4 regions of the Leisingera sp. ABM4_103 genome follow, and region 3 is predicted to be linked to each of the others. Evidence: riboswitches for the same ligand, from Rfam matches in the RefSeq annotation. Region 3 holds a riboswitch; each other region holds the start of a gene.
What was found. Region 3 has a riboswitch for cobalamin ahead of ACXAED_RS13320 (ABC transporter substrate-binding protein). Riboswitches for the same ligand answer to the same signal wherever they lie in the genome.

Region 1: another riboswitch for cobalamin. It lies ahead of ACXAED_RS11850 (hypothetical protein); the one in region 3 lies ahead of ACXAED_RS13320 (ABC transporter substrate-binding protein).
Region 2: another riboswitch for cobalamin. It lies ahead of ACXAED_RS10575 (aromatic ring-hydroxylating oxygenase subunit alpha); the one in region 3 lies ahead of ACXAED_RS13320 (ABC transporter substrate-binding protein).
Region 4: another riboswitch for cobalamin. It lies ahead of ACXAED_RS04650 (CbtB domain-containing protein); the one in region 3 lies ahead of ACXAED_RS13320 (ABC transporter substrate-binding protein).

What each region holds. Positions count from the first base shown of each region.
Region 1 is NZ_JBSWTU010000005.1:2,100,612-2,108,299, reverse strand. Features, by position in the region: gene ACXAED_RS11885 (prephenate dehydratase) at 1-23, shown strand, start outside; RNA gene ffs (signal recognition particle sRNA small type) at 126-224, opposite strand; gene ACXAED_RS11875 (5'-nucleotidase C-terminal domain-containing protein) at 288-2,144, opposite strand; gene nudC (NAD(+) diphosphatase) at 2,480-3,463, shown strand; gene ACXAED_RS11865 (SRPBCC family protein) at 3,521-3,988, shown strand; gene ACXAED_RS11860 (alpha/beta hydrolase family protein) at 4,015-4,893, opposite strand; gene ACXAED_RS11855 (TetR/AcrR family transcriptional regulator) at 4,964-5,560, shown strand; cobalamin riboswitch at 5,579-5,801, shown strand; gene ACXAED_RS11850 (hypothetical protein) at 5,910-6,314, shown strand; gene ACXAED_RS11845 (protein-tyrosine phosphatase family protein) at 6,390-6,920, opposite strand; gene ACXAED_RS11840 (DNA polymerase III subunit gamma/tau) at 7,114-7,688, shown strand, end outside.
Region 2 is NZ_JBSWTU010000005.1:1,835,267-1,842,954, forward strand. Features, by position in the region: gene ACXAED_RS10555 (DUF6638 family protein) at 1-1,250, shown strand, start outside; gene ACXAED_RS10560 (hypothetical protein) at 1,253-1,519, shown strand; gene ACXAED_RS10565 (DUF1523 family protein) at 1,531-2,175, shown strand; gene ACXAED_RS10570 (alcohol dehydrogenase family protein) at 2,230-3,336, opposite strand; cobalamin riboswitch at 3,657-3,858, shown strand; gene ACXAED_RS10575 (aromatic ring-hydroxylating oxygenase subunit alpha) at 3,967-5,202, shown strand; gene ACXAED_RS10580 (FAD-binding oxidoreductase) at 5,207-6,292, shown strand; gene ACXAED_RS10585 (ABC transporter substrate-binding protein) at 6,351-7,688, opposite strand, start outside.
Region 3 is NZ_JBSWTU010000005.1:2,397,503-2,405,190, reverse strand. Features, by position in the region: gene ACXAED_RS13340 (aldehyde dehydrogenase family protein) at 1-1,233, opposite strand, end outside; gene ACXAED_RS13335 (LysR family transcriptional regulator) at 1,339-2,226, shown strand; partial or broken gene ACXAED_RS13330 (ABC transporter ATP-binding protein) at 2,554-3,064, opposite strand; gene ACXAED_RS13325 (FecCD family ABC transporter permease) at 3,061-4,110, opposite strand; gene ACXAED_RS13320 (ABC transporter substrate-binding protein) at 4,107-5,117, opposite strand; cobalamin riboswitch at 5,263-5,456, opposite strand; gene ACXAED_RS13315 (succinylglutamate desuccinylase/aspartoacylase family protein) at 5,593-6,636, opposite strand; gene ACXAED_RS13310 (hypothetical protein) at 6,919-7,218, shown strand; gene ACXAED_RS13305 (paraquat-inducible protein A) at 7,248-7,688, shown strand, end outside.
Region 4 is NZ_JBSWTU010000005.1:636,686-644,373, reverse strand. Features, by position in the region: gene htpX (protease HtpX) at 1-535, shown strand, start outside; gene ACXAED_RS04680 (DnaJ C-terminal domain-containing protein) at 612-1,541, shown strand; gene ACXAED_RS04675 (chaperone modulator CbpM) at 1,538-1,879, shown strand; gene ACXAED_RS04670 (MauE/DoxX family redox-associated membrane protein) at 3,099-3,887, opposite strand; gene ACXAED_RS04665 (DUF305 domain-containing protein) at 3,905-4,456, opposite strand; gene ACXAED_RS04660 (metal-sensitive transcriptional regulator) at 4,580-4,738, shown strand; gene ACXAED_RS04655 (DUF1636 domain-containing protein) at 5,525-5,860, shown strand; cobalamin riboswitch at 6,025-6,227, shown strand; gene ACXAED_RS04650 (CbtB domain-containing protein) at 6,262-6,432, shown strand; gene ACXAED_RS04645 (CbtA family protein) at 6,437-7,135, shown strand; gene ACXAED_RS04640 (hypothetical protein) at 7,201-7,688, shown strand, end outside.

The DNA of each region.
Region 1 (7,688 bases), 300 kb from region 3:
CGGCAGACAACGGCCGGTTCTAGGCCCGCCGGAATTCGGCGCGAATTCCGGCCAGGAAAAATTGATTTTTCCTGGCCGTTTTCATCGTATGAAAACGGCACCCTGCATCAAGCTGTTCGGGAATTAAGTGAGAGGCTGGACATCGACCCAAGCGGGGCTCGTTGTGGCTGCTTCCTTCCGGACCTGACCAGGTTGGCGAGGCGCTTGCCCGCGCCAACCTCTCGAATCCCGATATAAGCGCCGCCGCCGGGATTGGCAAGGGCCGCACCTGGCCTGGTTTCAATGGCTCACAACTGCAGTTCGAGCTGCCAGAAGCCGCTGCTGCTGAACCCGCAGGGCGTCACCAGCCCGGCAGGCAGCTCGTCCAGATGTGCGGCCGCGCCCGGCCCGGTCACAGCCACCGCGCTGGTGCCGGGCATCGGCGCCAGCCGCCAGGGGTACGGCACCCCGGCCAGCGGAACGGCAGGCAGCCGTCCGGCGATGCAGTCGCGCACCGCCTGGCGGATCCGCATTGGCGCCAGCGGCAGCTCTTCGGCCTCTCGCAGCATCCGGAAGCTGCCGCCGCCGCTGACCCGGTAGCTGTTTGCAGCCACCGCGAAACGCTGCTCCGGCGCCACTGGCCGCCCGTTCCAGCTCAGATCCGCGATCCGGCGCGCCGAGGGATTTATGCACTCCCCTGTGGCGGAAAACCGCGGCGGCTGCGACAGATCGATCTGATAGGTCAGCCCGAAGACCACGTCGAAATGATGCCCTGCCCGTTGCGGATCGGCCAGCAGGCTGCCGGAACTGCCCGGCTCGATCCGGTTGAACAGTCCCGCCGACATCTCCAGCCATTCCCGCAGCTGCGCACCGGTGACCGTGACCACCCGCAGTTCATTGGGAAACACCTGCAGATCGGCAATGTTGCGCGCGCACAGTTCCCCGGCCGGGATGTCGGTATAGGAATGCGGGCCGGAGCGGCCGCCGAATTTGCACGGCGCCGCGGCAGACAGCAGCGGCAGGTGTTCCGCGGCGGTGCCCCGCAGCAGCGGCCGCACCGCAGCCGCCTGGGCACAGGCAACCAGCGCCAGGCCCCGGTCGGGCGCGAAAAAAGTGAAATAGGAATGCATCGCCACCGGACTGTAGCCCGCAGGCTGCCGCATCCGCTCCAGGGTCCGGGCGTGGTCTGCCGCCATCGCCCGGGTGAAGCCGGCCTCCTCATCCACCAGTGGCTCAGCAGCACCGGAAGGCCCTGTCTGCGCCACCGGCTGAAGGCTGGCGGTGCCGCCAGCAAGCTGCCAGCCCGCGCCGGTATGCTCCAGCTCCAGGCTTATGACGCCCAAGTGCGACCCGTGCGCGCCTGGCATCACCACCGGCTTGGCGAAAGGATACTCCGGGTCGGGCAGCGTTAAATGGGTATGTCCGCCCACCACCGCATCAATCCCGGGCAGCGACGCCAGCTGTTCCAGCGCGTTCTCGCTGTGGTCCGCCCCGGTCCTGGCCGCGATGCCGGTGTGCGCCAGTGCCAGCACTACATCGCAGCCTTCATCCCTCAGCCGCCGGGCCTGGGCTTCGGCGGCTTCCACGATACCCGCGGCCTCCAGCTCCACTTCCAGCGCGTGGCCGCTCCAGATCAGTGTCTGGGGCGGCAGCACCGACAGCAGGCCGATCCGCACCGGCGGCAGGCCGGGGCAGCCCGGGATTTGCCGCTCCAGTACCGCGTTCTTTGCGAAAGGCAGTTCATACCCGGGCTGCACCGCCGTCAGGCTGGAGCACAGCACCGGGCAAGGCACGTCCGCAAGCACACCCGCCAGCGCTGTGAGACCGTAATCAAAATCGTGATTGCCCAGGCCGGCCGCATCATACTCCAGCACCTGAAAGGCGCGCGCCAGCGGATGCGGCCCTTTGGCACCGGGAACGATATCGCCCAGCGGCGAGCCCTGAAAGCCGTCACCGTTGTCGACCAATAAACAGGCTGCGCCCTGCTCAACCGCCGCGGCACGCTCGCGGGCGATCAGGCTGGCCACCCGGGACAGGCCGATGGCCGGGTCGGGGCGGTCGGAATAATAGTCATGGCTCAGAAGGTTGCAGTGCAGGTCCGTGGTCGCCAGGACGCGCAGCACCCCAGCGGGCCGGGCCTTCGGAGCCCCTGCCCCGCTCGTCATGTCCGAATCTCTGCTGACACCGCCTGCCCGCCGCTCCTCTCGCACCATTCGGCGCCATTCTTGATTGACGGCTATTTGAGTCAGCGTTCTAAGGATTTGCAATAACTCCTTTCGGCGGTTTGTTAACTTTTTGCGGCCGCCTCACCCCCTGCGGCATGGTTGCACCATGGTTTACTGAAAAAAGCCCCCGCGGCAGCCCGAAAGGTGTGGCGGCGCAGCGACAGGCAAGCGCGTATCGCGGTGAAATACTGGCAACGCCTGCGGCACACTGTCATGGATTGCCGCAGCCGGTCCGGGATGCCGGGTCAACAGCCGCCAGTCAAAGGGGAGCCGCCATGAAACGCGCAGAACAAGTGACCTTCGGCGGCGGCGGGCTGGATCGGGCTGCGCATCTGCGCACCGACGCAGGAGCGTTGAAAACGGCCTGGCACAGCGCCAAGGCCCGGGTGCTCTTGATGTGGCGCGGCAAGCCGCTGACACTGCGTGAAACAGAGGCGGATCTGCCCTGCAGCCTGGCCTGGACCGCGCCGGACCACCCGCTGGCCGCCAGCGGCCGGGACACAGCTCTGTTCCTCGGGCTGGAGCCCGGCGGCGCGCCCTGCTTCGCCTGCGATATCAGCGGCTGGCAGCCCGAAGGCCTGGACCAGGAGGCGCTCAACAGCTTTGCCGACGCCAGCGAGCAGCAGCACCCGGATCTGCCGAAGGCCCATGTCTTTGCCGAGCTGCGCCGGGTAATGACCCGCCTCACGCCGCTGGAGGCCGAACTGGCCACCACTGCCAAGGCCATGCTGTCCTGGCATCGCAGCCACCGGTTCTGCGCCTGCTGCGGCGCGCCCAGCGACATGGCGCAGGCGGGCTGGCAGCGGGTCTGCCCATCGTGCAAGGCGCCGCATTTTCCGCGCACCGACCCGGTTGTGATAATGCTGATCACCCATGGAGATTCAGTGCTGATGGGCCGCTCGCCCGGCTGGCCCGAGGGGATGTATTCGCTGCTCGCAGGGTTTGTCGAACCCGGCGAGACGCTGGAGGCCGCGGTGCGCCGCGAGGTGCTGGAGGAAACAGGCGTCAGGGTCGGCCCTGTCAGCTACCTGTCAAGCCAGCCCTGGGCCTTTCCCATGTCTCTGATGTTCGGCTGCGCAGGCGAGGCGCTCAGCCGTGAAATCACCGTCGATCCGGAGGAAATCGAGGACGCGCTGTGGATCAGCCGCCAGGATATGATGACGGTCTTTGCAGGCGATCACCCGGTTCTAAAGCCTGCACGGGAGGGGGCAATTGCCCATTTTCTGCTGAAGAACTGGCTTGCGGACACGCTGGACTAAGGCGCATATTGCCGCAAACCGCGCCACAGCCAGGCGGCGCAGAAGAGGCAGGCAGATATGAAATTTCAAAGCAAAGAAGACATCGAGTCCCCTATTGCCGAGGTCTTCGGTGCGATTTCCGATTTTGAGCTGCTGGAGCGCTCCGCCCTGCGTCGCGGCGTGGAGCTGCAGCGGACAGGCGACCTTGCCCATCCGGAGAACGGCCTGGCCTGGGACCTGAAATTCAGCTTCCGCGGCAAGCCGCGCGACATCCGGCTGACTTTGTCGTCCTACGCACCGGTGACGGGCCTGACTCTGTCCGGCAGCGGCAGCGGCGTTGACGGCCGGATGGAAGTGGAGCTGCTGGCGCTGTCGCCGCAGCGGACCCGGATGTCTGTAGAGCTGAAGCTGACCCCCTCCAACCTGACCGGCCGCCTGCTGGTGCAATCCCTGAAGCTGGCGCGCAGCAACCTGACCCGCCGCTTCAAACTGCGCCTCGCCGAATTCGCAAAACTCACCGAAGAACGGCTGAACCGCACCGCCTGAGCCGCTGCCAGGCGCCCGGCCCCGGGTCAGGCCTGTGGCAGCAGGCGCGGCCACAAGGCAGCGTTTTCGCGGGCAAACGCCCCCAGGTGGCCAATTGACTTCAGCCCCAGCTCCCGCGGGGCCAGAACTGCCCGGCTCTGCGCAGCACCGCCGAACACCTCACCCAGCCGCCAGACCGCCTCCGGCGGCACAACGCCATCATCCGCCATCGCAAACAGATCCACCGGGATGCCGGTCTCTGCCCAGCGCGGCTGCGGCAATCCGCGCCCCGCCTCCGGCAGATAGCTGCCACGGGTGGTGCACCAGCGCCGCCATTGCCAGTAAACTCCTGCCGGCAAATCGGCCCCGAACCCCACCGCACGCCCGGGCAGATAGCCCAGGACACGGGCCGCCAGCGGCACATGGCCGAACCAGAAAGCCAGCGCCAGCGCGCGGTAGGGCCAGGGATGATCGTGGTGATGCACCAAGCCGCCCGCAACCACGATCATGCGGGCGACGTCCTCAAGATCGTCCTGCAGGGGCATCAGCATCGCGCCCAGCGAATGGCCGATCACCCACAACGGCACGCCCGCATAGTGCCGCCGCATTTCGGCCCGGGCAGCGGGCTGATCCGCCAGCGCCCAATCGGCCATTGTCACTTTAGACCGGCGCGGATGGTCCAGCGCCGAGTCTCCGAAATCCGTGTAATCATAGGTCAGGCAGGCGATCTGCCGCTCTGTTGCCAGCCAGCGCGCGAAATGCCGGTAAAAGCGCTGCGGCACACCGGTTGCGCCGTTCAGCACCACCGCTGCCTTCACTGCGCCATCCGGGTGGTACAACCGTCCCGCCAGCGCCCCCGTTCGCGAGGCAAAGCGCACCTCTTCCTCCCGGAAACCGGCGGTAAGTTCTGCGTGTCCGTCGAGCATGGCAGCCTCCTAGACCAATCGGTCCAATTCCTGACTGGACCATTTGGTCTAATGCTGTCAAGCTGCCGCTATGACTGACGTGACGACAACCAGCCCGCCTTCCGGCAGCTCGGCCCCGACCCGGGACCGGCTGATCCGGGCGGCCGCCGGCCTGTTCCGGAACAAGGGCTATAACGGCACTGGCCTGGCTGAATTGCTGGCCGCCGCCGAAGCGCCAAAGGGCTCGCTCTACCACCATTTCCCCAACGGCAAGTCCGACCTCGCGCTGGCGGCGTCCACTTGGGCCTCGGACCAGATGCTGGCCCTGATTGACGCCGCCTTCGACCCGGCCCCAAGTTTCGAGGCCGGGGCCAAGACGGTCTGCTACAAGCTGGCGAAACTCTTTGACAAGCAGGGCAAGTGGAGCGGCTGCCCGGTCTCTGCAACCCTGTTCGCCGGGCCGGAAAACGACGCCTTCCGTCAGCACGCCGCAGACCTGTTCGAGAGCTGGATCGCGGCCACCGCCCGCCACGCCCAGCGCCTAGGCCTCCCGCAGGATGAGGCGCGCGCGGCGGCGGAAAATTTCTATATCCTGCTGCAGGGCGGCTGGCAGCTGGCGCGGGTGCGGCGCGATTCGGATGTGATCCGCGCCCTGCACACCCAGATGCAGCTGCAGAAAACCGATTGACGACTCAGGGAACCAGCCGCTACCGCTTGTGGTGATGGTTCCCGTGCCACAGAATCTTGTGTCCGGGATGAAAAGGGAACACGGTGCGGCCCCGCCCCAGGCAAGGCCAAGTCCGCGACTGCCCCCGCAACTGTAAGCGGCGAGCGACCCCGATAGAGCCACTGGTCTGATACGAGGCCGGGAAGGATCGGGAAAGCTGCGACCCGCAAGTCAGGAGACCTGCCATCGAACGTGTAACTCGAACCCGGGCGGGGTGTCCGGACAGGGTCTGATGGCACCGCGGGACTCCCGCTTTCTCATCCGGTCTCTTGTCACCCAAACCCCCGCACCACGCGCGGAGGGCGCAGATATGATGTGGACGGACCAGACGCATTTTTATGCGGCAACGGATTGCAAATACCTCGGGAAGCCTTGCCCAGCGGCAGAGCGGATGATCGCCAAGCTGGCCGAGGCGATGACCAAGGCCAAGCCGCTGACGCAAGAGGATTTTGAAATCACCGGCACCACCGCGCTGGACGGCTGCCCGCGCACCTGCCCGGCGCAGTTTGCCGCCAGCCATGACCGGATCCGGCTGTTCTGCGGCGTCGGCGAGGGTGCCCCGCGCGAGGGCCTCGACCGCTTTGCCGATGCGATCCTCAGCCGCGACGGCACGGGCTTTGCCGCCTCCCGCCTGGACGCCCGCCCCTGCGCGCTGATGGAGGCCCTGCCGAAAACTGCAGAGGCGCGGCAAGCAGAACATATGATGGCGCTTTGACCTGAAATTCAACCTGCCCGGCTTCTCGGCCGGGCGGTGCCGTATATACTCTTTCATGCGCCTGTGGTTACCGCTCTACGGTGCACAGGCCCAGTCGAGCTGCGCGTCCGTTTCCACTGCGCAGGGCCTGACCGACCGCAGCCGCGCCAGTGCCTGCGCCGGATCCTCGCCGCATTCCACCATCAGCCGCAGCACCGCCATCCCGGAGCGCCCGCAGCCGCCCCGGCAATGCACCAGCACCCGGCCGCCGCCGCCCAGCGCCTGCCGCGCCGACCGGCTGGCGGCAGGCCATTTCGCCGCCACCTCCGGCGGCGGCGTGCCGAAATCCGGCACCGGCAGGTGCAGCCAGCGGCAGGCCATGCTCTGGAGGTCCACCCCCAGCCGCGGCGCCCCGGCGGCCACGTGCTCGGCCTCCGTGGTCATCGAGAACACCAGCCCCGGCTTCCATTGGTAAATCTGGATCAGGTCGCCGCGGTAATCCCCCTCGGCACCGGGCAGCCGGCACAGCGCCAGAATGCCGCCGCCCGCGGACAGCGCGTGGATTGTCAGCCCAGCTTGCGCCGCCTCATCCTGCGCTGCTGGATCAGAGGTATCTTCAGATCGCATACCGCCTCCTAGCCGCTGCGTTCCTGCCTCCCCGCATTGCCCCCTCGGCCCCAGCCTAACCGGTCAGCGGACATTCCCAAAGTGCTTTTGCAGCCAGAGGATTGCCCCGTTCTGCGGTGGACGAACGGGCTGCGCTTCAATACCCTGCGCGCAACGCGGACCACCCCGCACACCGAATCCGGCACGAGACACCATGAACGATACCCCCAGCGGCACCACCGGCGGCACCGGCCAATCCCAATATCAGGTTCTGGCCCGCAAATACCGGCCCGAGACCTTTGCCGATCTGGTGGGCCAGGACGCGATGGTTCGGACGCTGAAGAACGCCTTTGCCGCCGACCGCATCGCCCAGGCCTTCATCATGACCGGCATCCGCGGCACCGGCAAAACCACCACCGCACGGATCATCGCCAAGGGCATGAACTGCGTCGGCGAGGACGGCACCGGCGGCCCCACCACCGATCCTTGCGGTAAATGCGAGCATTGCGTGGCGATCATGGAAGGCCGCCATGTCGACGTGATGGAGATGGACGCCGCCTCGCGCACGGGCGTCAACGACATCCGCGAGATCATCGACTCGGTGCAGTACCGCGCCGCCTCCGCGCGCTACAAGATCTACATCATCGACGAGGTCCACATGCTGTCGACCAGCGCGTTTAACGCGCTGCTCAAGACGCTGGAAGAGCCGCCCGCGCATGTGAAGTTCATCTTCGCCACCACCGAAATCCGCAAAGTGCCGGTGACGGTGCTGTCGCGCTGCCAGCGCTT
Region 2 (7,688 bases), 560 kb from region 3:
CGGCTCTGACGGATTTCCACGTCGATATCTCGGGCTTTTCGCCCGAAATCGGAGATGAGCTGGGGGATGATCACTATCTGAACCATGCGGGCGTGAACCGGCAGTTCATTCTGCTGTCGACCGAGCAGAAGCGCTGCCCGCTGCTTCACGTGAAATTCTCCACCAGCCGGGACATTCTGCGCCGGTTCATCGAGGTGAACGAACGCCAGCTGTTTGCGCTGACGGCGACGGATGCGGTGGCGGGGGAGCTGGTGAATTCGGTGTTTGAGGTGTCCTCGCCCGCGAAGCTGTTCGATATCCGGCAGGTGCGGATCGAGGTGGATACCACCCGCGGCACGCTGCGCCATGCGGACCACCTGGCGGAGCTGGTGGGGCGGTTCAAGACCGGGGAGGATGCCTGGTTTGATGATGCGCTGATCGGGGAGATGATTGCGACGGCGGAGCAGACCGGCGATGTGACCCGCAATCCGGTGCATCTGGAGCATGAGGTCTTTGAGCAGTCGAACTTCTGGACTGCGCATTTCGGCGGGCTGTACCTGTTTCAGGACGTCGAGCATCCGGCGGTGATTGCCAGCGGGGCGAAGCCCGAAGGCGTGCCGCTGCGCCATGTGTTTAGCTTAAGCGAGCGCAATGCGATTGCCCGGTTCCTGGAGCTGAACGGGCTGGCGGAGCCGGTGATCCGGGCACGCGGCGTTGATGGGGCGGCGATCCTGCGGCAGAAGATGGGGTTCCTTGCCGTATCGGTGCTGACGGAGAAGGGCAATGACCTGTCGGGCCTGTCGCGGTCCGACCTGCGGCGGATGGCGGCGCGTCATGCGGATGAGCTGCCGGCGGAGTTCGAGGGGCTGGCGGCGCTGGTGCGCTGGGCCGAGGGGGGCGGCAAGTGGCCGCGGATCCGCTCGGACCATCCGGCCTATTTCTATTCCCTGCGGGCCTCGGACGCGGCCGACCGGGATCTGGTCAACATGCTGCTGGCGGAGCTGTGCCCGCATGACTTCCGGCAGCTGTTCATCTGCCACAAGGAGGAGTTTTACCGCCAGTACCGCGGCTGGCCGGAGACGAAAAAGGCCTATGCGGCGGAATTCCTGGCGCGGGAATATGCAGTGGACAAGGCCGGCGCGCGGGAGGCGCTGTTCGGCCATGAGCCGGATATGGAGGGGCGGATGCCGAAGCTGCCGCGCAACCGGCGCCAGGGGCTGGTAGAGCGGGTTGGCCCTTGGGGTGCGGTGAACCGGGGGAGGGGGCGCTAGAGATGTTCGGCTTTATCCGCCTGCTCTTGATCCTGATGGTGGTGCTGACCGTGGCCTATGGCGCGGTTTCGCTCTATTCGCGCGAGGTACGGCGGGCGAAGCTGAAACGACGCTGGAAAGACAAGGGGTTGACCGGCGACCGTGCGGCCTTCATCCAGCGGGGGCTGAGGCAGTATGACCGCTCGTTCCGGCGCAAGCTGATCCTCCTGGTCTATATCGTTCCGCTGGGAGCCATCGCGCTTCTGGTCTATGTCATTAACTTCATGTGAGGAGCTGCCCCGTGCGTTTCATCAAATGGGCCTTCCTGATCACCTTCTGGGTGCTGTTCGGCGCCTTCCTGCATTACACGCTGCCGCAGTACGATGTGGTGCGCATCGTCAACACCTATGAGGAGCGGCAGGAGCTGAACGACTGGACCCGGATCTTCTGGTCCAAGCCTGACGACCAGTCGGTGCAGCTGATCAACCGGGATGTGCAGTTTATCCAAGGGGTGCGCCCCAGCGGCCGGGCCATCGTCTATCGCAACGAAGACACCGGCTGGAGCTGGCCGCCCTATTTCAAGTTCGACACGGCCAATCTGTACACGGACGCCAATGACAGTATCTCGACCAGGGCCAATCCGGAGTGGGTGGCAGTCATGCATTATGGCTGGCGCAACGAGTTCCTGTCGATCTTCCCGAACGCGGTGTCGATCAAGCCGGTGGCGGGGCCGGAGGACAAGCCGACCAACTGGTTCTCGATCATCTTCCTGGTGTTGCTGGCCGCGGTCATGTGGGCCATCTATGTGCGCTGGCGCCGGTTCCGGCGGGCGCGAATCGACCCGATGATCGAAAGCGCCGAGGACAGTCTTTATGCCGCGGGCGATGCGATTTCCGAGCGGCAGGGCCGGTTCCGCCGCTGGCTGGACAGCTGGAAATCGAAGTGAGGAGAGGCCGCCGTCCGGGCGGCCTTTTCATTGGTCTTGAAGGCCTGCCGGCCGTCAGGCCTGCGGCGGCACCAGAACGAAGTTGCCGAAATGGGTTTTCTCCAGGAACTCATGCTGGGCCCTGGCGATGTCCTTGAGCGGGAAGACCTTGGCGAGCAGCGGCCGGATCTCGCCGCGCTCGATATATGAGATCAGGTTTGGAAATACCGGCTCGTCCCAGGCGGTGCAGCCGATCAGGGTGATGTCCTTGAGGTACATGTCCCGCATGTCCAAGTCGACAACCGGCCCGGCGATGGCGCCGCTGGACACCAGGCGGCCGCCGCGTTTCAGCAGCTTGAGCATCTGCGGGAAGCCGGTCCCCGCGACGTTGTCGACGACCACGTCCACGCTTTCCCCGCCCAGCTCCGCCAGCAGATCGCTGCCGCGGTCCAGAACGATATCCGCACCCAGGCCACGCAGCTGATCCATCTTGCTCTGGCTAGTGACCGCCGCCACCCGGGCGCCGCGGCGTTTGGCCAGCTGCACGGTGGCGGAGCCGACACCGCCGGAGGCGCCGGTCACAAGCACCAATTCGCCTGCGCGGACGTTTGCGCGGTGCAGCATGTTCTCGGACGTGCCGTAGGCGCAGGGGATCGTTGCCAGTTCCTCGTCCGACCAGGGGCAGTCAACGGCGAATACTTCGGAGGCCGGGACTTTGACGTACTGGGCAAAGGCGCCGTCGAAGTCCGAGGCCATCCAGACGTTGTCCATCACATCGTAGCCCTTGGGGCGCATGCAGGGCCGCACCAGAACCCGCTTGCCGGTCAGGGTCTGGCTGGCGCCTGGGCCGGCGGCGACAACCTCGCCGCAGCAGTCGGTGCCCTGGATCAGGGGGAAGGGGGTTGCCTTGTTCCAGCCGCCGTCGGCCTTTTGCTCGGCATGGGTCTCCTGATGGCCGGCGGCCGCGGCGGTGTCCGTTGTCACGCTGGAGGAATACCACCCGAGCCGGGTGTTGATTTCGGTGTTGTTCACCCCAGCTGCGAGGACCCGCAGCAAAAGCTCCCCCTCTGCGGGCTCCGGGATCGGTACGGCTTTGTATTCAAGCTTGTCATAGCCGCCGTTTCCGGTGGTCACGACGGCCATCATGGTTTTAACGCTGCTGTGTGTTTCGGGTCCGGGCATGGGCGGCCTTTTCTGATCACGCGGGGTTGGTGAAAGGTCTTTGAACTTGGCGCAATTATTGCCCGCAGGGCGGGGGCGGCGGCAAGGGCGGAATCCGGCGGCGCAGCCCGGCCTGCCTGCTGGCCACCACCCCGCGAATTGGTCCTTGTGTCTGGTTCGAGGGGAAATACACCAAAGATCAGCGCCTTGCCGCAAACAGGCTGGCGGATGCCGGTTTGAGATTTTGGACATCCCTGTCCCGCCGGCCCCCCCCAAACATGCATGTCTTTTTCCGGTTTCGGCGGGTCGGATTTGTCTCCGCTTGCGGGCCGGGATTAGGGCAATTTCCGCCTCAGCAAGGTGCCGCCCTTTCGGGGCGGAGAATTGGGAAGCTGGTGAAACTCCGGCACTGCCCCCGCAACGGTGACCCCGGGCAAGGCATGGAAAAAAACCACTGAAGCCAATGGCTTCGGGAAGGTGCCAGGCCCCGCCGCCGAATGGCCCCGGGACAGTCCGGAAACCAGCCTTGCCCCAAAAAACGTCAACCGCGGGCGGCGGCGGGGCGGTTGCAGGCGCGTGGCCTGCGATCTCTCCATCCATGCCCGCAGCCAAGCCAACCTGCCGCGGGGATGCGGCAAAGGAGAGAAGCAGATGCTTCAGGACAGCGAGATTCTGGCCAAACTGGTGGCCCGTCAGAAAAACTATTCCCTGGAACAGGCGTTCTATACCGATCCGGGCGTTCTGGATCTGGACATGCGGCAGATCTTCTATCGCGAGTGGCTGTTTGCCATTCCCGCCTGCGAGATCCCGAAGGCGGGCAATTTCGTGACCCATCAGGTCGGCGCCTACAACGTGATCATCGTGCGCGGCACCGATGGCCAGGTGCGCGCCTTCCACAATGCCTGCCGCCACCGCGGCTCGGTCGTCTGCAAGGCGAAGAAAGGCAATTCGCCCAAACTGGTCTGCCCCTACCACCAGTGGACCTATGAGCTGGACGGCTCGCTGTTGTGGGCGCGCGACATGGGGCCGGATTTCGATGCCTCCAAGCACGGGCTGAAGCCGGTGCACTGCCGCGATCTGGCGGGTTTGATTTACATCTGCCTGGCGGATGAAGCGCCGGATTTCGATGCATTTGCCGAGGTGGCGCGTCCCTATCTGGAGCCGCACGACCTGGGCAATGCCAAGGTGGCCTATGAAAGCTCGATCATCGAGAAGGGCAACTGGAAGCTGGTCTGGGAGAACAACCGCGAGTGCTATCACTGCGGCGGCAACCACCCGTCGCTGTGCCGGACCTTCCCGGAGGATCCGTCCGTCACCGGCATCGAAGGCGGCGAGACGCCGGCGCACCTGCAGAAGCATTTCGACCGCATCGAAGGCGCGGGCATCCCGGCACAGTTCAGGATCGACGCGCGCGGCCAGTACCGGGTGGCGCGGATGCCGCTGAACGAGGGCGCCGAGAGCTATACCATGGACGGCAAGGCGGCAGTAGCCAAGAAGCTGGGCCGGGTGCCCTTTGCCGATGCGGGCACGCTCCTGAAATTCCACTATCCGACCACCTGGAACCACTTCCTGCCGGATCATTCCATCGTGTTCCGCGTCACCCCGATCAGCCCGACCGAGACCGAAGTCACCACCAAATGGCTGGTGCACAAGGATGCCGTCGAAGGCCAGGACTATGACCTGAAGCGGCTGACCGAGGTCTGGGTTGCCACCAACGACGAGGACCGCATCGTGGTCGAAGACAACCAGCAGGGCATCAACTCGCCCGCTTATGAGCCCGGCCCGTACTCGGAAGTGCAGGAAAGCGGCGTGATCCAGTTCTCCAACTGGTATGCCGGGCACCTGACCCGCGCGCTGACCGGCCGCCACCTGATCGCGGCGGAGTAAGCGCATGGGACTGCAGGCCAATTTCGAGACGCTGGACGAGACCCTGGCGTGGAAGGACGACGAGATGCTGGAATGCGTCTCCGTGGTGCCGGAGGCGCCGAACACCGCCACCTTCAGCTTCCGCGCGCCGTCCGGCGCGTGGTTCAAATACCAGCCGGGCCAGTTCCTGACGCTGGAGCTGCCGGTGCCGGGCGGAACCGTTTGGCGGACCTATACCATCAGTTCGTCGCCGTCGCGGCCGCTGTCGATCTCGGTGACGGTGAAGGCGCAGGCGGACAGCATCGGCACCCGCTGGATGCTGGACAACCTGCGCCCGGGCATGTTCCTCAAGGCCTCTGGCCCTGCGGGCGTGTTCACCCTGCCCAAGCGTCCGAACGGCAAGTTCCTGTTCATCTCCGCAGGCTCCGGCATCACGCCCAGCCTGTCGATGACACAGTACCTGTTCGACCGCGGCCAGTCGCCCGACGTCTGCTTCATCAACTGCGCCAAGCGCCCCAGCGAGATCATCGCGCGGCGCCAGCTTGAGGGCATGGCGGCGCGGGTGCCCGGCATCAAGCTGCACTTCGTGGTGGAAGAGGACGATCCCTATCAGGTCTGGACCGGCTACCGCGGCCAGCTGAACCAGATCATGCTGGGCCTGATTGCCGGCGACTACCTGGAGCGCGAGGTCTACTGCTGCGGGCCGGATCCGTTCATGCAGGCCGTGCGCGACATGCTGAACGGCCTGGGCTTCGACATGGAGAACTACAACCAGGAAAGCTTTGGCGCGCCGGTGGAGACCGAGGCAGACGCGCCGGAGCTGGACGATGTGGTTCCCGAGGAAACCGCCGCCGCCGAGATCACCTTTGCCGCGTCGGGCGTGACCGCAAACTGCACCGAGACCGACACTGTGCTGGCGGTGGCCAAGGCGTCGGGGCTCAACATCCCGTCGGGCTGCACCTTCGGCATCTGCGGCACTTGCAAGGTCAAGAAGACCGCAGGCGATGTGCATATGGTCCACAACGGCGGCATCTCGGAAGAGGATGTGGAGGCGGGGTACATCCTGGCCTGCTGCTCCAACCCGATTGGCCGGGTTGAGGTCGCGATCTGACCATAAAGAAGGGCGCGCGCCGGCATGGCGCGCGCCCTTTTCCTTTCCAAGCGCCTGATCAGGCTTCCAGTGCCAGCTTGTGCACGTGGATTTCGTTGATCGGGTGGCTTTCGGCGCCGATGATGCCGGGCCGGGCGTGGCGGTAAAGCGAGCGCCAGTAGGGCTGGATGATGGTGCCGTCCTCGCGCATGAATTTTTCGATGCCTTCCATGTGCCCGCGGCGGGTGTCGGCGTCGGCAATGGCTGAGGCGGTTTCCAGCATGGAGTCGAACTCAGCGCTGGCCAGCCCGGTTTCATTCCAGGCAACGCCGGTTTTGTAGGCCAGCGTCAGCACCTGCACCCCCAGCGGGCGGTGGCCCCAGTCGGTGGAGCTGAACGGGTACTTGTCCCAGTCGTTCCAGAAGGTGTTGCCGGGCAGCACGGTGCGTTTGACCTTCAGCCCCGCATCGCGCATCTGCGCCGCCAGCGCGTCCGTGGTGTTGCGGCGCCAGTCGTCGTCGATGGAAATCAGCTCATGCTCGAAGTCGAGCATCCCGGCCTCCTCCATCAGCTGGCGCGCGGCCTCTGCATCGCGCACCGGCGCGCCGATATCGGCGTATTCCGGATGGATCGGGCAGACATGGTGGTTTTCCGCCAGGGTGCCGCGGCCGTCATAGCCGAGCTCCAGCAGCACCGCGTTGTCGCAGGCCAGCGCCAGGGCGCGGCGGACGCGGGCGTCGGCATAAGGTTGCATCCCGTCCACCTCGGCGTCGCGGTTGGTGCGCAGGACCAGGGTGTTGGCCGAGACCGACTCGCTGACGTTCCAGCCGATGGAGGTGAAGATGTCGACATACTCGCCCACGGTCTCGTAGGTCATGTCGATTTCTTCGGATTCTGCTGCCGACAGGTGGGTGGCGCCGTCGGTGCCGAAGTCAATGAACTCGATCCGGTCGAGATGGGCGCCTTCGCCCCACCACTGGTGGTCCGGGTCCTTTTCCAGCACCGCCTTAACACCGACCTCGTATTCGACCAGCCTGTAGGGGCCGGTGCCGATGGGGTCGGCGCCCGGATCGCCGGACCAGCCGTCCGGCACGATGGCGGCGGGGTATTCGGTCACCGCCGGGATGATGGTGATATCGGGGCGGGTGAGCTTCACCTTGAGGGTCAGCTCGTCCACCACCTCCAGCGCGCCTTCGGCGGGGCCGTCGCCGGCCTCGTTCTGCAGCGATCCCATGCGGGCGGCCATCGAGTTGCCTTCCCATTTGCCGTCGCACCAGCGGGCAAAGTTGTAGGCCACGTCCTTGGCCGTCAGGGTGCCGCGGCCATCGTTCCAGTGCACCCCGGGGCGGATGTGCAGCAGGTATTCGGTGGCGTCCTCGTTGACCTCCCAGCTTTCCAGCAGGCGGGGTTCAAAGGT
Region 3 (7,688 bases):
GATACCGGAGGTCAGGCCAAAGTTGGTGTCGTTGACCACCGCCAGCGCCTCGTCAAAGCTGCCGACCTTGATGACGGAGGTCAGCGGCGCGAACATCTCCTCGCGGTTGATGCGCATGTCGTTGGTGGTGTTCAGGAACACGCCGGGGGACATGTAAAAGCCCTCGTGCGGCATCTCCAAGCGCTGGCCGCCGCAGGCCAGTTCCGCCCCTTCGGATTTGCCGAGGTCGACATAGGCCAGGTTCTCGTTCAGCTGCTGCTCGCTGACCACCGGCCCCATCTGCACGCCCTCTTCCAGCGCGTGGCCCACTTTCATGGCCTGTGCCCCGGCGACAAGCTTGTCGACGAAGGCATCATGCACGGCCGCGTGGACCACGAGCCGGGAGGAAGCGGTGCATTTCTGGCCGGTGCCGCCAAAGGCACCGCCCAGCGCCAGGGTGACGGCCAGGTCCAGGTCGGCGTCGTCCATCACGGCGAGTGCGTTCTTGGAGCCCATTTCCATCTGCACCTTGGTCAGGTTCTGGATCGCGGCGGCGGCAATGCCCTTGCCCACCGGCACCGAACCGGTGAAGGAGATCGCGTTCACCTTGGGGCTTTCCACCAGCCGCTGGCCGATCGAGCGGCCGGAGCCCATCACCAGCGAGAACAGGCCCTTGGGGATGTCCTGACGTTCGATGATCTCGGTCAGGGCCACGGCCGAGGCCGGGGTGATGTTGGCGGGTTTCCACACCACCGCGTTGCCGTAGCAGAGCGCCGGCGCGATTTTCCAGGAAGCGGTTGCGGTCGGGAAGTTCCAGGGCGAGATGATGGCGACAACGCCCACGGCCTCGCGGCGCACGTCCACTTCGATGTCCGGGCGCACGGAGTCGGCGTTCTCACCGATCTGGCGCAGGCATTCGGCCGCGTAATAAGTGAAGAACTGGCCGGCGCGGTAAACTTCGCCCTTACCCTCAGCCAGCGGCTTGCCCTCTTCACGGCTCAGCAGCGTACCCAGCTCTTCGGCGCGGGCCATCAGCTCATTGCCGATGTTCATCAGCACCGCCTGCTTGCGCTCCAGCCCGTAGGCCGCCCATTCGCGCTGCGCCTTCTGCGCCTGGTCCAGGGTCGCTTCCAGCTGATCGGCGCTGGCCTGGGCGAACATGCCAACCAGATCGCTCAGATCCGAAGGGTTGCGGTTTTCGATTTCGCTTTCGCCCGCCAGCCATTCGCCGGCAATCAGGTTCAGTTTGGTCACGGAGAAGCCCCAGATGCTGAATTTCAGGTTTGCGGCAGGATGGACTTCTCCGCCAGCATCAGTCAAACTCAATAAACTGAACACAACTTCACAATTTCTGAAGCCATGGCCCTGAAGATAGAAATGCTGCGTGCCTTCTGCACAGTGGCGCAGACCGGAAACCTGTCAGAAGCGGCAACCCGGATGGGCCGCACCCAGTCTGCCATTTCAATGACGCTCAAGCAGATGGAAGATCATCTGGGCAAGAAGCTGTTCGAAGGGGAGCGCAAGAACCAGCTGTCACCGCTGGGGGAGCAAGTCTTTGAGCTGGCCCAGAAACAGGTGCGCCGGTTCGACCAGACGGTACAGGCCATTGAGATGGCGGCTGAGGCCATTCACGGGCTGATCCGCATCGTCTCGGTGCCCTCCGTGGCGGCGCTGGTCTTTCCGTCAGTGCTGGAGCATATGACCGCCCGCCACCCGGGCTTGAAAATCGAGCTCCGCGATACCGACACCCAGCAGGTTCTGGACGCATTGGCCGAAGGCAAGGCGGACATCGGCATCGCGTCCGGCTATCACCCGCTGAACGGGGTCAAGGCCGTGCCTCTGTTCGAGGACCGTTTCGGCCTCGTCTGTTCCACCAGCCACCCGCTGATTCTACAGGACGCCCGTCCCGCCATCGCTGATATCACAGGCCCTGGCTTTGTGCGCAATGCCCTGTGCGAACTGATCCGCAACGAACGCTTTGCCGAGGCCATCAGCACGGCCGATGTGACGATCCACAACACCCACTCGCTGATCACCATGGTCCGGACGGGCAAATGGGTGACGGTGCTGCCGCAAACGGTTGCGCGTTTCATGCCGGAAACAACAGCGTTCCGCCCCATTGCCGACCTGCCCGACAAACGGGAGGTCTACCTCTATCAGCGCGAACGCTCCCGCTTCGCGGGGCTGACTGCGGAATGCAGCGCCTTTATCCAGTCTTGTGACCTGTCCGCGGATCTGCCGGGGTAACGGAGACGGCGCGACGCCGGCGCTGCGGCTTTCCGTCAGGAAGACCGGCAACGGCGGGAGCGTTTCGCCGCCCGCCTCAGGCCAGGTGAAAGGACAGGTGCGGCGCACTGCCCTCCGCATCGCGGATTTGCCGGGCCGTGATCCCGAAAACGTCAGATACCGTTTCCGGTGTCAGCGCCTGCTGCGGTGTTCCCGATGCCACCAAGCGCCCGCCCGACAGCACCGCAACCCGGTCGCAGGTCAGCGCCTGATTCAGATCATGCAGCGCCACCACGGCGGTCACCTGCAGATTGCGAATGCAGTGCAGGATCGACAGCTGGTGGTGGATGTCCAGATGGTTGGTCGGCTCATCCAGCAGCAGCAATCCCGGCTGCTGGGCCAGCGCCCGCGCGATATGCAGCCGCTGCCGCTCTCCGCCGGAGAGCGTCGCCCATTCCCGCTTGGCGAACCCCTCCATTTCCACCGTCTTCAACGCCTTGTCCACTTGCCGGGTGTCTTCCCCGCTCCAAGGCCGCAGCGCCGACAGCCAGGGGGTGCGGCCCAGCTCCACCACTGAACGCGCCGTAATGCGTTCGGCGGTGTCGGCTTGCTGCTCGACTATGGCGATCCGCTGGGCAATCTCGCGGCGCGACAGCCGCGCCAGCGGCTGCTCCGCCAGCAGCACTTCGCCTTGCGAGGGCCGGGCCAGTCCCGCCAGCAACCGCATCAGCGTCGATTTGCCGGAGCCGTTCGGACCGACCAGCGCCAGCGTCTCACCCGGCTGCACCGCCAGAGACACGTCCGACAGCAGCGCCTTGCCGCGCACGGAGAAGGACAGGCTGCGGGCTTCGATCCTCATCGCGCCGTCCTCTGCCCGCGCACCAGGATGATGGCAAAGGCCGGCGCTCCGATCAGCGCTGTGACCACGCCGATGGGCAGCACCTGACCGGGGATGATGACACGGGACACGATGTCGGCGCCGATCAGGAACACCGCCCCCGTCAGCGCAGCGGCCGGCATCAGCCTGCGATGCCCTGGGCCAACCAGGAACCGCGCCGCATGGGGGATCACCAGGCCGACAAAGCCGATGGAACCGACAATCGACACCATCACCGCGGTCATCAGCGCGGTGGCAAAGATCAGCACCACCTGCACCCGCCGCACCGGGATGCCCAGCGCCGCGGCGGAATCGGTGCCAAAGGTGAAGGCATCCAGCGCCCTTGCGTGAAACCGGCAAATCATCCAGCCGGCCAGCGCCAGCGGCACCGCCAGCCACACATCCGGCCAGCGCACGCCGCTGAGGTTTCCCATCAGCCAGAACATGATGCCGCGGGCCTGATCCGCATTGGCGGATTTAGCGATGATGAAGGCGGTCAGCGCGTTGAACAGCTGCGAGCCGGCAATGCCCGCCAGCACGATCTGCGCCGCCGCCGCCCGGCTGCTGCCCGCCCCGGCGGCGCGCGCCAGAATGGCAACAAAGCCAAAGGCCAGAAGCGCACCGTTGAAGGCGCCAAAGGACAGCGACAGCGCACCGCCGCCCAGCCCTGCAATCGTGACCGCCACCGCCCCGGTCGAGGCGCCGGCGGAAATGCCAAGGATGTAGGGGTCCGCCAGCGCATTGCGCAGCAGCGCCTGCAGCACCACGCCCGTCACCGCCAGCGCCGCGCCGCAAGCCCCGGCCACCAGTGCCCGCGGCAGCCGGTAGCTCCAGATGATGCCCTGGTCCACCGGGTCAACCGGCAGCCCCGCCCCGGCCAGATTGTTGACCAGAACGGACAGGACAAGGTCAGGCGCAAGCGCGGTTTCCCCGATCATTGCGCCTGCCAGAACCGCCGCAGCCAGCACCGGCAGCGCCAGGCAAGCGCCCCGGACGCCGTGCCATGCAAGTGCGGCGGCTACGCTCATCCGCCGTTGCCGATCGCGCTGAGCTCAGCGGCCAGGTCTTCCAGCGCCGGGATGGCGCGGATGGTGGCATCCATCGCCTGGGCGTCCATCACCACGATACGGTTGTTCTTGACCGCGTCCATCTGGCTGGCAACCGGGTCATTGCGCAGGAATTCCAGTTTTTTCTCATAGTCATCGGCGGCAAAGCGGCGGCGGTCCATGCGGGCGATCACAATCACCGTCGGGTTGGCCTTGGCGATGGTTTCCCAGCCGACGGTCGGCCATTCCTCGTCCGTCTCGATGACATTGCGCAGGCCCAGCTGCTGCATCATGTAGCCCGGCGCGCCTTTCTGGCCGGCCACAAACGGATCGCTCTCCAGCTCAGGCGAGGAGAACCAGAACACGGCGGAGGCATCCTCCAGCGCAACCTCTTGCGCCTTAGCAACGGCCGCAGCCTCGCGCGTCTTGTAGTCCGCGACCAGCTCAGCGCCCTTTTCGGCCTCGCCGAAGATCGCTGCCAGCTCCTCGATCCCCTGATACAGGCTGTCGGTGGTGAACATCCGGGTGCGGGTGCCGTCGCCGCCGGTGGTGTTGTCCTTGCCTGCGCAATCGGCGGGCATCACATAGGTCGGGATGCCCAGGTCATGGAACTGCTCGCGCTTGGCGACCACGCCCTCGGGGCCGATGTGCCACTCGTACTGCGCTGCAACCAGGCCCGGGCGTTTTGCCACCACACTTTCAAAGCTTGGGTCGTTGTCGGCCAGCCGTTCGACCTTGGCGTTCACGTCCGCGTATTCAGGCAGAACATCGTTGAACCAGACCGAAGTGCCCAGCACCTTATCCCCCAACCCAAGCGCATAGAGCACTTCCGTGGCCGCCTGGCCAACCGTGACGGAAGACGCCGCGGGTGCTTCGAAGGTGACGGTCTGGCCGCAGTTCTCGATGGTCAGCGGAAAGCTCTCGCTGGCTGCCGCGGCCTGGGCCGCGACGGTGAAGGAAAGGCCGATCAGGCCGGAACGCAGAAACATGATTTTCGATCTCCATGTGTCAATGACCGGAGAACGGGTGAAAGGGCATTGACCGGCAGGGCGGAGGGCCTGAGCCCTTCCTCTGCGCCGCCTGAAAGCAGCAGCGCGGTCTGCCGGCAACCTCCCCGGACAACCCCGTCCGGTGTGCTTCGGTTTCATACCGGCAGGTCTCCTGACTGGCGGGTCATCGTCTGGGCCGTCTTCCCGGACCGCTGGGATCCAGTGACACGATGGCTCAGCACTCGCCGCCTACAGTTGCGGGGGCAGTTCCGGTTGGTGCCCGGCAGGCACCGCGGATTCCCTCTTAGCCCTTGCGGGACCGGTAAAGCGCGCGTAGCGCATCACTTTGGTTGCGGCAAGAAAAAGTTGCTGCCGCTGCGGAAATCCCCTGCAAAAGGCGCGCCCGCCGGAAGCTGCGGCAACCGCGTGTTGAGCAGCTGGACCCATTGGCAAGTGCTGCCCCCCATGTTGCCGTTCAGAGAATTTCATCCTCGTCGAACATCGGGTCGTCCTCCAGCTGGGCGCTCAGGTCCTCCACCGAATCCTCCGCCTTCTCGACGGAGCGGACCCTGCCGAGGTGGAACACGGCATCGCCCTCGTTCACGATGGGCATTACCGCACGCCCGACGATCAGCCCGTCGAAAGGCGCCAGGATGTCCTCGTCATGCTCACCGAACGGATCGGACACCGAGCCCATCAGCTCCCCTTCCCGGACCAGTTCGCCATCGTCCTTGTACACCCGCAGAAGCCCGCCCATCGGCGCCCGCAGCCATTTGCTGGAGACGCAGAACTGCGGCTGCGACTTTGGCTTGGATATGCCCTTGGCCGGGACCATCCCCATGTGCCGCAGCACCCGCAGGATACCCGCCAGCCCGGCACGGATCGACAGTTCGTCAAAGCGCAGGCCCTCGCCCGCCTCATACAGCAGCACATCCTTGCCCATCTCCTTGGCCGCGCCGCGCAGCGAGCCGTCGCGCAGCGGCGACTGCATCACGATCGGGGCGCCAAATACGCCCGCAAGCTCGCGGGTGCTGGAGTTATCGGGCGAGATGCGGATTTGCGGATAGTTGGTCCGGTGGATTGCTGCCGAATGCAGGTCGATACCGAGGTCCGAACGGGTCACCACCTCTGTCATGAACAGATGCGCCAGACGCGAAGCCAGCGAGCCATGCTCGCTGCCGGGAAACACCCGGTTCAGGTCGCGCCTGTCGGGCAGATAGCGGGAGTGGTTGATGAAACCGAAGGCGTTGACGATCGGCACCGCAATCAGCGTGCCCTTGAGCGTCGTCAGGTTCGGCGCCCGCAGCAGCCGCCGGATGATCTCCACGCCGATCACCTCGTCCCCGTGCACGCCGCCGCTGACAAACACCGTCGGCCCGTCCTGGCGGCCATGCACCACATGCGCCGACATTGTGACCGGCGTGTGGTCGGACAGAACGCTGACCGGCAGGTCAACCGTCAGCCGTGAACCCGGCGCCACCTTGGCGTGGCCGATGGTGAAATGCTGCCTTGCCTTCATACTGCCCCCTTGATTTGAATGGCCCCAGTCCTGAGACCTTTGCGGGTGAAAGGTTTGACACTGCCCGCCTGCCTGGCAAGTCCCATCTGAAATCCTTTCCTGTCTCTTGCGCAACTGCCCGTGGCGAGAGTGGACGCAGGTAAGCCGCCTGCAATCCTGCCCCCTCGGCCGAATGCCACGTGCGCAGGCTGCTGCTCCTCGCTGCCGGAGACCTGCGGTTGCCGCCCCAGTACATACGTGATATTTTCTTGTCTATAGGCAAAAATCTTCCGGAAAAATTTAATGCCCGTCTTTAATACTGCCGCAAATGCCCTGGCAGGGTTTTATACCCAGGAATTCGGCGGCAAGACCTCCGGGCGCTACAGGATCCCGCGCAAACTGTTGCAGGAGATCTGCGGACGGCGCCGGCTGTATGAAGACGATGTCACCGCACTCTCGCGCGCGCTGATGGAAAAAGGCTATGTTCTGATTGATATGGACAGTTTCTTTGTGGTTATGAGCGCCAACGCCTTCGCCAATTACAGGCGGGTCAGCAAGGAGACGCTTGCAGCTCAGGCCGCGGCAGGCGGAACTTCGTGCTGAGGCTGGCTGCGCGACCGGACAAGGATGAGATGGACCCAGAACAGCTGATTGCCTGCCCTGCCTGCGACGTGCTGCACCGCGATCAGGAGGTGGCCAAGCATGCGGTCGCCAGATGCGCCCGCTGCGGCACCGTGCTGGCGGCACCCAAGTCCGGGGCGATGACCCGGATCGCGATGCTGTCGCTGACCGCGCTGATCCTGCTGGCCGCCGCGGCCGGTTTCCCGTTTCTGGAATTGCAGGCTCAGGGACTGTCGCACCGGGCGTCGGTGCTGGATGCGGTGCTGGCCTTTTCCCGCGGGCCGATGGCGCCCTTGTCGCTGGCCACCGGCCTGCTGATCGTGCTGCTGCCTGCCGCCCGCTATGGCGCCCTGGTCTACACCCTGGCGCCGATGGCCTTGGGCTGGCACCCTGCCCCGCATGCCGCCGCGGTCTACCGCTGGGCGGAATGGCTGAAGCCCTGGGCAATGGCC
Region 4 (7,688 bases), 1.8 Mb from region 3:
AGCGCTGATCGCGGTCAGTACCGGGCTGCTGCAGCACATGCGGCCGGGCGAGATCGAGGCCGTACTAGGCCATGAGGTCAGCCATGCCGCAAACGGTGACATGGTCACGCTGGCGCTAATCCAGGGCGTGGTGAATACCTTTGTGGTCTTCCTATCGCGCCTCGCGGGCTTTCTGGTTGACCGGCTTGTTCTGCGTGTTAAGCGCGGCCACGGCCCGGCGTTCTGGATCATCTCGCTGGTGGCGGAGCTGGTGCTGGGTGTGGCCGCAATGGCAATTTTCATGTGGTTCTCACGCTGGCGTGAATTCCGCGCAGACGCGGGCGGGGCGGCACTGGCTGGGCGGGGCAGAATGATTGCGGCGCTGGAACGGCTGCGCGCGCTGCGAGACACTCAACCGCTGCCTGATGAGATGCGCGCGCTTGCTTTCGATGCCGGCCGGGTGCAGGCTCTGTTCTCCAGCCATCCGCCGCTTGATCACCGGATTAGGGCGCTGAAAGCCGCCGCCAGCACTGCCGACGCACCGTCGCGGGGATAAAAAACTGTGCGGCATCTTACCTTAGAGACCGTAGAGGGGCGCCGGGCCGCCAGCCCCCTTGTAGATGAACCTGAATATGACAGACGATCCATACAAGGTGCTTGGGGTTTCCCGGGACGCGACGCAGGCCGAAATCAAGAAAGCCTACCGCAAGCTTGCAAAGTCGCTGCACCCCGACTTGTCGCCTGGCGACAAGGCCAAGGCAGCCGAGTTCCAGCGGGTGGGGGCAGCCTATGACATTCTCGGCGACCCCGAAATGCGGCGCCGGTTTGATGCCGGTGGGATCGATGCCAGCGGGCAGGAACGGCCGCAACGCCAGTTCTATCGCAGGTACGCAGATGCGGACCGCGAAGGCCGCTATCACTCGGCAGGGGGCATTGGTGATTTCGAGGACATCTCTGACCTCTTCGGAGGTATCTTCGGGCGCAAGCACGCCGGCGGCGGCGGAGCCCGCGGCTTTGCAACCCGCGGGGCGGACGTGCTCTATCACCTCGAGGTCGATTTTCTGGATGCCGCGCGCGGGGCCAAACGCACGGTGCCGCTGCCCGATGGCCAGACCATCGAGTTGACGATCCCGGCGGGGGTACGGGACGGCCAGACCCTGCGTTTGCGCGGCAAGGGCCAGCCCGGAGGAGGCAACGGCCCGGCCGGCGATGCCTATGTGGAAATCGGCGTGCGCCCGCACCCGCTGTTCACCCGGGTCGGAAACGATATCGAAGTTGAGCTTCCGGTCACCTTTGACGAGGCGGTTCTTGGCGCACGAGTTGAGGTGCCAACCGTGTCCGGCCCGGTGACTCTGGCAGTGCCCAAGGGCTCCTCCTCCGGACAGCGCCTGCGCCTCAAGGGCAAGGGGATCGCCCCTGCCAAAACCCCGCCCGGCGATCAGTATGTGCGGTTGCGGATTGTGTTGCCGCGCCAGATCACGGGGAGCATGGAAGAGCTCGCACAGCAATGGCGCGATACGGTCCGGCACAACCCGCGCGAAGGATTGGGAAACACATCATGAGTTTGAATGAACGAGAAGTAGTAAAGACCGTGCGCCGCTTGCAGTTGCGGGATCTGCGCCTCTGGGTGCGCAAGGGCTGGGTTAAACCCTCCCCCAGCGTCAACGGTCCGCTATTTGACGAACTCGACATTGCCCGCATCCGGCTGATCTGCGATCTGCGCAAGGACCTAGCACTTCCGTCCAAGTCACTGCCGATGATCCTGACGCTGATCGATCAGATCCACGGCCAGCGCGGTGAGTTGCGCACGATTGCCAACGCCGTTGGCCGCCTGCCGCCGGAAACCCGGCTTGAGATGAGCAAGGCGTTGAGGGAACCGGCTAGGGCTGGGAAACCATGATGAGATGACCGGGCGCCAGACCAAGAGGTGCAACCCCGCTCTAGAAAGCCCGGGAGAAGCTTCGACATATTTTGTCCAAGGAACAGGGCGAACGACAGCCTCACCGGTTTCGGGGAGTTCTCGCAGCCTTTTATCTCCATTCTGCGGCGGTAGTAAATGCAGGTATATTGAACCTACCCGTTGCTGTATGAAATCAAAGCAATTCTAGCCGTTTTCCCATCGCGTCGCCGTTGCTTTAGGCGTTCCTTAGCGAAATCGAGCTTCAGTCGCGCCACCTCCAATTGGCACAAAGCCTTGTCCCGCTGTTCGTGCAGTCTGCGAACGCGAGATCCCGGGTTGCCAAGGGAAGTAACAGTTGGCCGCCTCTGGGAAGGAAACCATAGCCGGGCTTCCCTTACTGCCAACGTCAGTGCTCGGTCGGCATCAAGGTAGCGCTGGAAGGTCAATTTAAGGACACGGCGCCGAACCTTAAGGTCTGCGTGCATGACAACTCCTTAAGCTGCTTCAATCGGTAGCAAATAGTATCAATTTTCTTAGCTCGCTCAAGTTCGTGCAGTAAGCTTTGTGCGCTGTTTTGGGCTAGAACGGCACTTGAACGCCCGCCTAGCGCCACCTTTGACGTACTGCCAGGAAAGACCCCACAAACGTTACGCGGGAGGCGCCGAGAGCGGTAACTTCGTATTTTTATTTTTTGAAGCATTGGGCTTTGTCGGCACTGCCTCCATTTCTGCAAGGCCGCCAATTATTTCAGGCCCAGCACTAATGCAGAAGGGTTCTGTGCCGTCATCGGAAGGCGAACGGCATACGCCGTTCGCCCACCCCTCAAATGCCGATCTTCTTGGTGATACTCAGGACATCTTCAAGTTTGGCGTCGAAAGTGTCATTGGCCATTTGAACATTGCTCCGCTTTGCATGAATGGCCGAATCTCCTGCTGCCATGCAGCGTAAGGTTTTCGGCAATGCAATGGGCCAGCACGCTGCGTGCTTGTAGAAAAACTTCAGCACTTCGGTAATGGGCTCATGCCGCAGGTTCACCGCGCCCGGCGTGAGTTGCCGATCTCCGAGGCAGAGGCCGTTCGCCTAGTCAGGCTTGGACTGGCAGTGAGGCGGGACAATGCGGCCGTTAAGTTTCACACCATCAATGTCCGCTAGAGCCGGATCAAGGACTGCTAACGTGCCTTGCGTCCAACTGTGACGACGGTTTTTGCAGTCAACCAGCTTAAACCATGATCATGACAAGCATTACAATTGCCATACCCATCATCATGAGGTTTTCAGACAAACTCACAAATCCAAGGGGCACATTTGAGTTGCCACCTACGCAAGCACATTTCAACTCTCGTTTGTCGATATACACGGCCTTATAAACGCTGATCGCACCTACAGTGGCGATAAAGAGCGCCGCAGGGGCAGCAAGCCATGTCAACAACATGCCCGTCATCAAAATGCCTGCCCCGGTTTCGACCCACGGGTAGACATAAGCATAAGGCACCCATTTTCGTGCCAGAAGGTCGTAGTTGAGAAACGTCGTGGTGAAGCTCTCAATGTCGCGGAGTTTTTGCATTCCCAAGAGGATCATCGAAACCGATATGAACCACCCAAGCGTTTGCCATGTAATTGCGCCGAGAAAGCCGATCGACAGGATAAGGGCCGTCGCGGCGGCCACAGCGAACAGATAGATTACCGGCTTATAGGTCGTCGCATCCGGGTCATAATTGGTGAGTTTCTGACGCAAATCGTCGTAGCCGCCAACCCTCTCGCCTTCGATCCAGGCCTGAGGCGTGGTGGGGACATCATGCGACTTCTTGAACGCATCAACTTCTGACCGCTCACGGAACAGACGGTCATCGACCTCATAGCCGTGGCGTTCCAGGAGCCACCGTGCCTTTTGTCCCGCTGGACACAGGTGGTTTGGGAGGGCCATGCGGTAAAGAACGGCTGTCTTTCCATTCGCGGCAGTCACGGGGTCTGCCGTCACATCGGCACAGTCGCGAGCGTCTTTGGACATGATGGCTTTCCTTGGTCTCAGGGTTCAGTTCGTGGCGTGCCGGGGGCCGCATCGCCGTTCGCTTCAATGTCTGCGATGTATCGCTTCATTTCTGCTATCTCGCCTCGTTGCGCCTCGATAATCGCATCGGCCAATTCGCGGACGCGCGGGTCGGAAATGTTCGCGCGTTCGCTGGTTAAAATCGCAATGGAATGGTGCGGGATCATCGCCTTCATCCAAGCGATGTCGCCCACGGCGTCTTGCGAGCGCACGAGGTAAAGACCCGCCGTAAAGGCGATCGCGGCCCCTGCGAAAATCGCGATGTTGGCGTTCCGGTTGGCATACATGCCCAGCATGAATGCCAGCATGATCACCGCCATCACTCCGCCCATATAAATCGCCATCCACATCCGCGTCTGGCTGAAGAAAACGTGATCGAGCGCATAGGTGTTGAGGTACATCAGTCCATACATCACAGCCGTCGAGGTGCCGATCATGGCGAAGAACCGGCCATATCCTCCGGATTGTCCGGCATGACTAGCGTGATGCGTATTGCCTGAATCCATTGTAGTGTCGCCGTGACGTGCCATTTTCTATCTCTCAAATGTATCCATATTGGAAATTTAACCAGAATGTCCGCCGAAGGTTCCAAACGAATGAGAAATGGCTGCGTGAAGGGGAGAAGGGAAACAACACTGCATCGGTTTTAGAGACTGGAAGGACAGGTGCGCGGCGTGGCGGGCGTGGTCGAGACCGACTGCTACTGCATGGATATTCTGGCGCAGACGGTAGCGACCCGATCTGCCATCCTAGGCGTAGAGAAGCTGATCCTTGAAAACCATGTAGAGCATTGCATCGAGGCAGCCATTTAGAGCGGCGGCCCCCAAGAGCAGCGGGGCAAGTTCGATGAGTTGATCGGGCTGTTGCAGAAAGCGTCAAAATAGTCCGATCAGTCGAGCGCACTACACAGCCAGAGCATCACTACCAAAGCAATTACCAGCGGCACGTCCATGCCACGGCAGAACCCCGGAAAGTATCCGCAATGACGCGTGTGCGCCAACAATCGCGAGACTGACGAAGCCGGTGGCAGGTCCGGTGTGAACGACCATTTCTATCTCGTCGCCGGTCTGAATCGCGGTCTGGCGAAGCTCAGGAAGTTAAAGGAGACCTTCGCGGCACCTAAAAGACATTGGAAGTTTGGGGTCTTCCTACTCTTTCGCCGCGCCTGGGGTGAATGGCCGATCCCCGAGACCAGTGCCGTTCACCTGGTCGGTCATGGACTGGCAGTGAACGGGATGAATCCGTCCTTCGCCGCGGCTGCTCAATCCTTGCTTCGGTTGCGAGGGAATGGGAAGGCAGTGTTTGCCACCCCTAAGGCTGCTAGAGGGCAACAGTTCTAACCCGCAGGGCCGCTCGCGATACTTCGCAATACCTGGATTCTACGGTTTGTCCGCCTCTGTGCTCCGCGTGGCGAAGTTCTGGACAGAAAGCATTCGAGCGACTTGCGTCAGCAAGCTGCCCCCAAGCACATTTGCCTCAAAACTGACTATGGACTCTTTTGGAAATTTGGCTTCAAAACTGGCATTGAAGCCAAGCTTGCAAGAGACCAAGCGACGTAGGCTTCCAAAAGATCGCTCGATTTAGGACCTGTTCGGCGCATGAGCCTGCCCACACTCACCTTATGCCGGACCTGCCGCGACGCGGATCCAGCCTTTTTGGGGCAGGTCGCCGCGGCGTTGGAGGCTTCGGGAGGAAAGGTAAGGTTGCAGCAGGTGGAATGTATGTCCGGTTGCAAGCGGCCGCAAACCCTAGCTATGCGGCAAAGCGGGAAGACCGCCTATCTGTTCGGGGAAATCACCGCGGGTGACCTGCCGGACATCCTGACCTTCCTGCGGATGTATGAGGTTAGCCCGGATGGCAATTTTGCCGATGCCAGGCCGCTGGGCCGACTGCGGTTTAAGGTGATCGCCCGCATCCCTGCGGATCTGGACTGAACCGCCTGCTGCGGGCAGGACAAAGAGATCCAGCAGTTTTTTTGCCGAGAAATCGGAAATTATCAGGGGTTCCTGCCTTCCGGTTTCCGCCCGTGCATGACGCTGACGTGTTGTAAATTGGCGGAATCATCCTTGACCGGACTCCTCCGCACGGGGCATTACCACATGATACGGTGTCTGATGGTGCCTAAGCATCGGGACTGAAACGGGAATGAGGACGGTGGACCAAATCGCGGCACCGAAGCCTCAACCGCCCCCGCGACTGTGAGCGGCGAGCGGCCTTCCACTAGCCACTGGCGCAAGCCGGGAAGGAGGAAGGCAGCTGCGACCCGCGAGTCAGGAGACCGGCCGTATGGGAACGCAACTTATGCCGTCGGGTGTGACGGTAAGGAGGACGACAAATGACGACCAAGACGCTTAAGGCTTCCGCCGCTGGCACGAGTGTACTTCCGGCACTGTTTGCAGTGGTTCTGGGGCTGGGGATCATCACGCTGACCGGCCATGTTCAGGCATCTGCCCTGCACGACGCCGCGCATGACGTGCGCCACGCAACTGGCTTCCCCTGCCACTAAGGCCATGTTCAGTCGCATTCTGACCAGCGGCCTGTTCGCTGGTGCTGCAGCAGGGCTGATTACCGCCCTGCTGCAGCTGTATTTCGTGCAGCCCGTGCTGCTCCACGCCGAACTCTACGAGGGCGGCGAGCTGGTGCATTTCGGCGCTGATCCCGTAACCGCGCACCCCGACCTGCCCGGCATGTTCGCCGAGCCGATGCGCGATGGCCTGAGCATCATCTTCACCATGCTGACCTACACCGGCTATGCGCTGGTGATGGCAGCACTGATGTCGGTGGCCGAACGTCAGGGCCATGAAATCAACGCGCGCACCGGCATTCTATGGGGCTTGGCGGGTTTCATCACCTTCCACTTCGCGCCTGGTCTAACGTTGGCGCCGGAGGTTCCGGGTGTGGCCGCCGCCGATGTTGACGCGCGCCAGATCTGGTGGGGGGCAACTGTGGCTACCGCCGGCGTTGCCATGTGGTTGATCGCCTATGGCGGCAGCCTGGCGGGCTATGCCGTCGCGGCCCTGCTGCTGCTGGCGCCGCATGTAGTCGGCGCGCCTGAGCCCGAGAGTTTCACCGGCCCGGTTCCGACCGAGATCGGCGCGCTTTTTGCCGCCCGTGCCTTTGGCGTCGGTATGGCCGCTTGGGTGCTTCTGGGCAGCTTCGCCGGATACTTCTGGCAAGCCGAAGGCAAGCGCGCAGAAGCAGCCGCCTGATTCCGCCTCAGCCAGATCCCCACCAGGTTCGCCTGGCGGGGACATTCATTTTTGAGGAAACCGATGTGTCCCGCTCACTCGCTCTATTTGCCATCGGCCTGGTGTTCGGCGGCGGTGCCGGCTTCGTGATCGCAGCCGGCAATGGCGTCACCTTCGATGGCCATGACCATGGCAGCGCTGACCATCACGGCGGCGGCCATGGTGAAATGACCGCCCATGACCATTCCCAAGCTGTCAGCCTAGTGGCAGGCCCGGATGCACCCAGCGTCGCCATCCAGCTGCACAAGGACCCGATGGCCGGCTGGAATTTGCAGGTCACGCCGCAGAACTTCCGCTTTGCACCTCAAAACGCCTCCTCCGCGGACGTGGACGGCGAAGGCCACGCGCATGTCTATGTGAACGGCGAGAAACTCGCTCGGCTCTATGCAAACTGGATGCATATCCCAGCCCTGCCCGAAGGGGCAGAAGTGAAGGTCTCGCTCAACACCAACAGCCACAAGACGCTGCAGGTGGTGGGGGAGCCGTTGGAAGCGAAGACCAGCGTCCCAGCGGG